DNA from 3 places in the Streptomyces sp. NBC_00669 genome. Region 3 is predicted to be linked to each of the others. Evidence: riboswitches for the same ligand, from Rfam matches in the RefSeq annotation. Region 3 holds a riboswitch; each other region holds the start of a gene.

Evidence for each region. A riboswitch is a leader RNA that binds a small molecule or an ion and turns the genes downstream of it on or off. The one in region 3 is predicted to bind S-adenosylmethionine.
Region 1: it holds a riboswitch for S-adenosylmethionine, as region 3 does, so the genes downstream of both, thrC (threonine synthase) here and OG896_RS30005 (aminotransferase class V-fold PLP-dependent enzyme) in region 3, are expected to answer to the same signal.
Region 2: it holds a riboswitch for S-adenosylmethionine, as region 3 does, so the genes downstream of both, OG896_RS32820 (putative leader peptide) here and OG896_RS30005 (aminotransferase class V-fold PLP-dependent enzyme) in region 3, are expected to answer to the same signal.

What each region holds. Positions count from the first base shown of each region.
Region 1 covers NZ_CP109018.1:5,457,893-5,460,150, forward strand. The annotation lists gene OG896_RS22875 (glucosyl-3-phosphoglycerate synthase) at 24-989, opposite strand; SAM riboswitch class I at 1,174-1,305, shown strand; gene thrC (threonine synthase) at 1,324-2,258, shown strand, end outside.
Region 2 covers NZ_CP109018.1:7,766,285-7,768,542, reverse strand. The annotation lists gene OG896_RS32825 (LLM class flavin-dependent oxidoreductase) at 1-819, opposite strand, end outside; gene OG896_RS32820 (putative leader peptide) at 1,149-1,304, opposite strand; SAM riboswitch class IV at 1,343-1,458, opposite strand; gene OG896_RS32815 (hypothetical protein) at 1,679-1,807, shown strand.
Region 3 covers NZ_CP109018.1:7,108,615-7,110,872, forward strand. The annotation lists gene trpD (anthranilate phosphoribosyltransferase) at 1-194, shown strand, start outside; SAM riboswitch class IV at 353-470, shown strand; gene OG896_RS30005 (aminotransferase class V-fold PLP-dependent enzyme) at 743-2,062, shown strand; gene OG896_RS30010 (Lrp/AsnC family transcriptional regulator) at 2,215-2,258, opposite strand, start outside.

The DNA of each region.
Region 1 (2,258 bases), 1.7 Mb from region 3:
CCTTCGCCCGTCGCGACGCCGCGCTACGCCGCCCGGCGGGCGAGGTATTCCGGCAGGACGCTCATGGGGGGCCGCTCCTCCGTGTCGACCGGGTGGGTGCTGGGGACGAAGGCGGCGCCGGAGCGGCCGAACTGCGTGAGCCGCGGCCGTACCAGTTGCCCCCGGGCGAGCCGGACCTGCGCGGTCCGGTAGATCGCCGCCGCCATCCGCCCGAGCGCCTGGCCGTCCTGGTGCCGGTGATGGCGCACCCCGACGTCGACCTGCCCGAGCGCGTCCAGCCCGACCAGGCCCAACGCATCGATGAGCATGCCGAGTTCGACGCCGTACCCGACCGGGAACGGGAGCCGTTCGAGCAGCGAGCGGCGGGCCGCGTACTCCCCGCCGAGCGGCTGGACGAAGCCGGCCAGCTGCGGCCAGTGCAGGTTGAGCAGGGGGCGGGCGACGAGTTCGGTGACGCGGCCGCCGCCCGCGGGCACCACGGTCCCGCCGGTCTCCAGCGGGCGGTCGTACATCGCCTTGACCAGCTGCACGGCGGGCTCGGTGAGCAGCGGCCCGACGATCCCGGAGACGAAGCGGGCGTCGAACCCGCGCAGGTCCGCGTCGACGAAGCAGACGATCTCGCCGCTGGTCACCAGCAGCGACCGCCACAGCACCTCGCCCTTGCCGGGCACGGCCGGCAGCCGCGGCAGGATCGCGTCCCGGTCGACCACGCGGGCGCCCGCCGCGGCGGCGACCTCGGCCGTACGGTCGGTCGAGCCGGAGTCGACGACGACCAGCTCGTCCACCAGCGGCACTTGCGCGGACATCAGGTCCCGGCGGATCGCGGCCACGATGGCACCGACGGTGGCCTCCTCGTCCAGCGCCGGCAGCACCACGCTGACCGTGCCCTGGCTGCCGGCCGCGCGTTTGGCGGCGAGCAGCAGGTCAAGCGGCCGGTCGGCGGCCGACCACGACCTCCCGCGCAGCCAGTGCTCCACCTCGTCGAGCACGTGAGTCCTCTCCCTCGGACACGCCCTGATGCCCGGCGTGTGATCCATCTCGCGGTGCGGACGACTATCTCAACCGCCGCCCGTGTCGGTTACAGTCTTGAACAACGCGTGACGCCACCGCATGCCGGGGGCGTGGCGCGTGACAAACGCGACGGGTGCGGTCCGTACCGCCCGGTCGCCATACCGCTCATCCAGAGGGGCAGAGGGAACGGCCCGTAGAAGCCCCGGCAACCCTCCCGCCGACCGCGAGGTCAAGCACGGTGGGGAAGGTGCCAATTCCGTCTCGTGACGCGCCCGCGTGCGAGGAAGATGAGGAGAAAGGGCCTCGCCTGTCATGGCTGCGCAAACCGTCGCAAGTACCACCACCACCGACTCCGCCCTCGGCGCCCAGGGTGCCCAGGACGCCGGAGCACCCGCACCGTTCGGACCGGCCGCCGCGCTGTCCTGCCGGGAGTGCGGCACCCGCTACCCGCTGAGCCCGGTCTTCGCCTGCCTGGAGTGTTTCGGGCCGCTCGAAGTGGCCTACGACCTGCCGACCGGCGACCCCGAGGCGCTGCGCGCGCGGATCGAGGCCGGGCCGACCAACATCTGGCGGTACGCCCCGCTGCTGCCGGTGCCGGTCGACGTCGCTACCAAGCCGAACCTCAACCCCGGCTGGACCAAGCTCGTCAAGGCCGACAACCTCGCCCGAGAACTGGGCATCACCGGCGGCCTGCACGTCAAGGACGACTCCGGCAACCCCACCCACTCCTTCAAGGACCGGGTGGTCGCGATCGCGCTGGAGGCCGCCCGCACCTTCGGCCTCACCACGCTGTCCTGCTCCTCCACCGGCAACCTGGCCGGCGCGGTCGGCGCCGCGGCCGCCCGGGCGGGCTTCCGCTCCTGCGTGTTCATCCCGCACGACCTGGAGGCCGGCAAGGTCGTGATGGCCGCGGTCTACGGCGGCGAACTGGTCGGCATCGAGGGCTCCTACGACGACGTGAACCGCTTCTGCTCCGAGCTGATCGGCGACCCGATCGGCGAGGGCTGGGGCTTCGTCAACGTCAACCTGCGGCCGTACTACGGCGAGGGCTCCAAGACGCTCGCCTACGAGATCGCCGAGCAGCTCGGCTGGCGGCTGCCGGACAACCTGGTCATCCCGATCGCGTCCGGCTCGCAGCTCACCAAGATCGACAAGGGCCTCAAGGAGCTGATCGCGCTCGGCCTGGTCGAGGAGAAGCCCTACAAGATCTACGGCGCCCAGGCCGAGGGGTGCTCCCCGGTGTCGGC
Region 2 (2,258 bases), 660 kb from region 3:
GATCTCGGTGACGATCGCCGTCGCCTGGCCGGTGTCGTGCGGGGTGGTGAAGCCGAGGTCGGCCGATCCGGCGACCAGCCGGAACGGCTCGGTGCGGTGCGCGAGCGCGGCCACCACCGGCTGGCCCTGCGGCGGGCGCGGCGTGATGGAGGGGCCCTTGACGCTGAAGTGCGGGCCCTCGAAGTCGATGTAGTGCAGCTTGTCGCGGTCGATGAAGCGGCCGGTGGCCACGTCGCGGATCTCCGCGTCGTCCTCCCAGCTGTCCCACAGCCGGCGCACCACCTCGACGTAGTCGGCGGCCTCGCCGAAGAGTTCCGCCAGCAGCGCGCGTCCGGCGGGCGAGTCCAGTTCGGTGACCGGCAGCCGCGGCAGGCTGCGCCGGCCGAAGTGCGCGGCCTCGTCCGCCCGGGCGGAGACCCGCACCTGCACTCCGGCCCGGCCGCCGCTGACGTAGTCGAGGGTGGCGACGGCCTTCGACAGGTGGAACGGCTCAGTGTGGGTGACCACCGCGACCGGCAGCAGGCCGATGTGCCGGGTCAGCGGCGCGATCCGGGCCGCGGTCAGTACGGCGTCCAGCCGGCCGCGCACCTGGTCGGTGCGCTCGTCGGGGCCGGTGAGCAGGGTGGACTGCAGGCCGAGCGAGTCCTCGATGGTGACCAGGTCCAGCAGGCCGCGTTCGGCCTCGGCGGCCAGGTCGGCCCAGTACGACGCGGTGAACAGGTCGGCGGGCCGGGCCTCGGGCTCCCGCCAGGCCGCGGGGTGCCAGCCGGCGCCGTCGAGGGCGACGGCCAGGTGGAGGGGGGTGGTGGATCGGGACATGGACGTACCGCTTCCTGCTCGGACGGCCGCGGGCGCGTGGCCGGGACGTGGAGGTCGGGGCGTGAGGTGGGCGGGGCGTACGGCGTGGGCGTACGACGGGGGTGTACGCCGTACGGCACTGGACGGAGTACGTGATGCGCGGGGCCGACGGGACCGTGCGGGGCGTGCGGAGTGCGGGGTGCGGCGGGCACGGCATGCGCGGCGTGCTGCGTGCCGCGTACGACGAGGGCAGGCCGAACGGGTACCGGACGGGGCCCGCGCCGGGAACGGGGTCCCCGGGTGGGTCGGCGGAAGGGAGGGGTGCGCGCGGAGCGCGGGGTGCGGAAGGGTCAGCCGGCCTGACGCGGCGGCCGGACCGTCGACGCGCCCGGACACAGGGCGCCGGCGACACGTTGCAGGTCGATGTGGCGCCGTGAGTACGTGACGATGCCGGAGGCGGTGACGGGGGCGTTGCCGGACATCAACTGCTCGCTGCTGCCGCGCACTTCGCCACCTCCCACCTCGATCGGCTCACGCCTGTTCGAGCTCGCGCTTGCCGAGCCGTCTTCGGCTCCGCCGGGTCGTCACCTGGAGCACCCCACCGCGACAGGAGGGTTGCCGGTCAGCCGGCCAGGGCCTTGGTTGCTGACGCTCATGACCTGCAAGCACGGTAACTCCGTCGCGCGGTCGAACACAATCCCCTCCCGGCGGGAGTGACCTCCGTCGCTCCGGACGGCGTGCGGCACCGAGGGGGATTGTCTGACCGCCGCCCTGCGGTTAACGTGCTGTGGACACGGGTGCTGTCAACAGGCCCGATGCGACCGACACGACCGGCCGGGACACCCGACGCCGGCGGCACCGCGAGAGCGAGGGGACGGGCATGGACGCACATCGACGCGACCTCGCGCTCTGCCCCCGCGGCTTCGCCCAGACCCGGGTGGTCCGGCGGCACGTCGATCTGCTCCGGGTCTGCAGCGCGCTGTGTCCGGGAACGCTCGCGGTCCGCTGACCGCTGCCGGCACTGGGAAAACCGCTGTCCGAACGCTGGTTGAAAGCTGCCGGCTGACATCCGCTGATCGCTGGGGCGAGGCAACGCCGCCCGCCTGAGCGTGGACCCGCGGGACCCGCGGAACCGCCGTCCGTCCGCGTACGGCGCCCCTCCCCCGCATCCGGGTCGGCCCGGCCGACGTACGGCCCTGCCCGCCCCACCCCGAACTCCCTTCCACTGCACCGCGGATGACGTGGCGTCCGTGATCGACGCGCGGTCGGACCGCGTGCGCCGTCTTCCTTCGCGGCGGGCGCCTTCCCCGAGTTCCTTCCCGACTTTCCCTGACTTTCCCCGACTTCCCTCGACTTCAGCCGACTTCCTCCCCTCCCTCCCGGTGGCCCGCTGCGGCAGACCGGCCCCCGCGCGGGGCCGTCGCGTCCGCACGCGCCGTCGCCGCGGTCCCCGACGAGAC
Region 3 (2,258 bases):
TCGCCGGTGAGCGCGGGCCGGTGCGGGACGCGGTGCTGCTCAACTCGGCTGCCGCGCTGACCGCGTTGACGCCGGCAAGCGGCGGCACGCTGGAGGAGCGCATCATCAAGGGCCTGGAGCGGGCCGCGGAGTCGATCGACTCGGGTGCGGCCGAGGCCGTGCTGGAGCGGTGGGTGGCGGCCACCCGCGGCTAGCGGCGCGGCGCGGACACCGGAACGTACGCGGGCGCGTACCACCGGTGGGCGTGAAACGGGCATATCGGTACAGAGCGTGCGGGCGCGGGCGTGCGGCGCCGTCCACTGAGCGGACGGCATCTTGCGCCCGCGTCGCCGTATGGCACAATCTTGTTCCAGGTCACGAGTGACAGCGCAAAGGCCCCGGCTCGCTGTCCGGCAACCCTCCGTCCGAGGCGGGGTGCCCCGGGTGATGACCAGGCTGTGATGCAGCGAGGCTCACAGCAAGCCGGACTGGGGAGTTCTTTCATGAGCAAGCGAATGCGTTAGGGCCAGTCGGCCCCGGTTCTGCAACCAGCAATTCCGCCCGATCTTCATGCTCCGCGCCGCCCGCGCAGTCGCTTTCGGCTGCACGCTTCGTGGTGCTTTCGCCTGCCTTCCGCCGGGAGTTCGCCTTGACCGTCACCACCAGCACCACTGGTACCACCAGCACCACTGGCGTCAGCGCCGCCGCCCGCCCCGCCGCCGGCGCCGCCGCCACCGACTGCCCCGCCTGTACGACCACCCCGCTGCCCGTGCTCGGCCGTGACGTGCGGGTGCCGCTCGTCACCGGCGGGGAAGTGGGGTACGCCGCCCTCGACTACGCCGCCAGCGCCCCCGCCCTCCAGCGGGTGTGGGACGACGTCGCCGCCTACGCGCCCTACTACGGCAGCGTGCACCGCGGCGCCGGCTACCTGTCGCAGCTGTCCACCGACCTGTTCGAGCAGAGCCGCGAGACCGTCGCGGAGTTCCTCGGCTGCCGCCCGGACGACGAGCTGATCTTCACCCGCTCCACCACCGACTCGCTCAACCTGCTGGCCTCGGCGCTCCCGGCCGGCACCCGCGTCTTCGTCTTCGACACCGAGCACCACGCCGCGCTGCTGCCCTGGCAGCGTGCCGAGGGCGCGCGGGTGGAGTACCTGCCCGCGCCGCGCACCCCCGAACAGGCCGTCGCCTCCCTCGACGTGGCGCTGCACGGCGCCCCCAAGGGCCCGAAGCTGGTCTGCGTGACCGGCGCGTCCAACGTCACCGGCGAGATCTGGCCGGTACGGGAACTGGCCGCCGCCGCGCACCGGCACGGCGCGCGGATCGTGCTCGACGCCGCCCAACTCGCCCCGCACCACCCGGTGGACATCACCGCGCTGGACGTCGACTGGGTCGCCTTCTCCGGGCACAAGCTCTACGCGCCCTTCGGCGCCGGGGTGCTCGCCGGCCGGGCCGACTGGCTGCGGGCCGCCGAGCCGTACCTCGCGGGTGGCGGCGCCACCCGCAAGGTCGCGCGCTCCGGCGACGGGCTGTCCGTCGAATGGCACTCCGGCACCGCCCGCCACGAGGCCGGGTCGCCGAACGTGATCGGCGCGTACGCCATCGCGTCCGCGTGCAAGGCGCTCACCGAGGCCGGCTTCGACTCCCTTGTCACCCGTGAGCGTGAACTCCTGGCCCGGCTGCGGGACGGGCTCGGCGAGCTTCCCGAGGTCCGCGTGCTCTCGCTGTTCGGGTCCGGCTCCGCCCGGGTCGGCGTGCTCTCCTTCGTCGTCCGCGGCTGGAACTCCTCGCACTTCGCGGCCGCGCTCTCGGCGGAGTACGGGATCGGGGTGCGGGACGGGCTGTTCTGCGCGCACCCGCTGGTGCGGACCCTGCTCGACACGGAGCCGGACGAGCCGGGGGAGTGCGGGGCGCCCGACGCGGCGCCCGGCGAGCGCTCCCTGAACGCCGTGCGGGTCAGCTTCGGGGCGGGTACGCCCGAGGAGCACATCGAGCGTTTCCTCGGGGCCGTCCGGACCCTCGTCCGCGACGGTGCGGCGTGGCGCTACCGCACCGAGGCCGGGCGGTGCGTGCCCGTACGGTGACGGGACCGCCCGGGCTGCCCGTCACGCGTCCCCGGCCGGTGGCTGCACGCCGCGGAAGAAGTGCACCACCAAGGGGCGCGGGGAACCGCGCGACCAGCCGGAACGGACCGGATGGTCGGACCGGACCATCCGGGGGCAGGACCTGCGGTTCCTCAGGAGTCCAGCCCGATGGAGAACGCGGCCTCCAGGTCGTGCT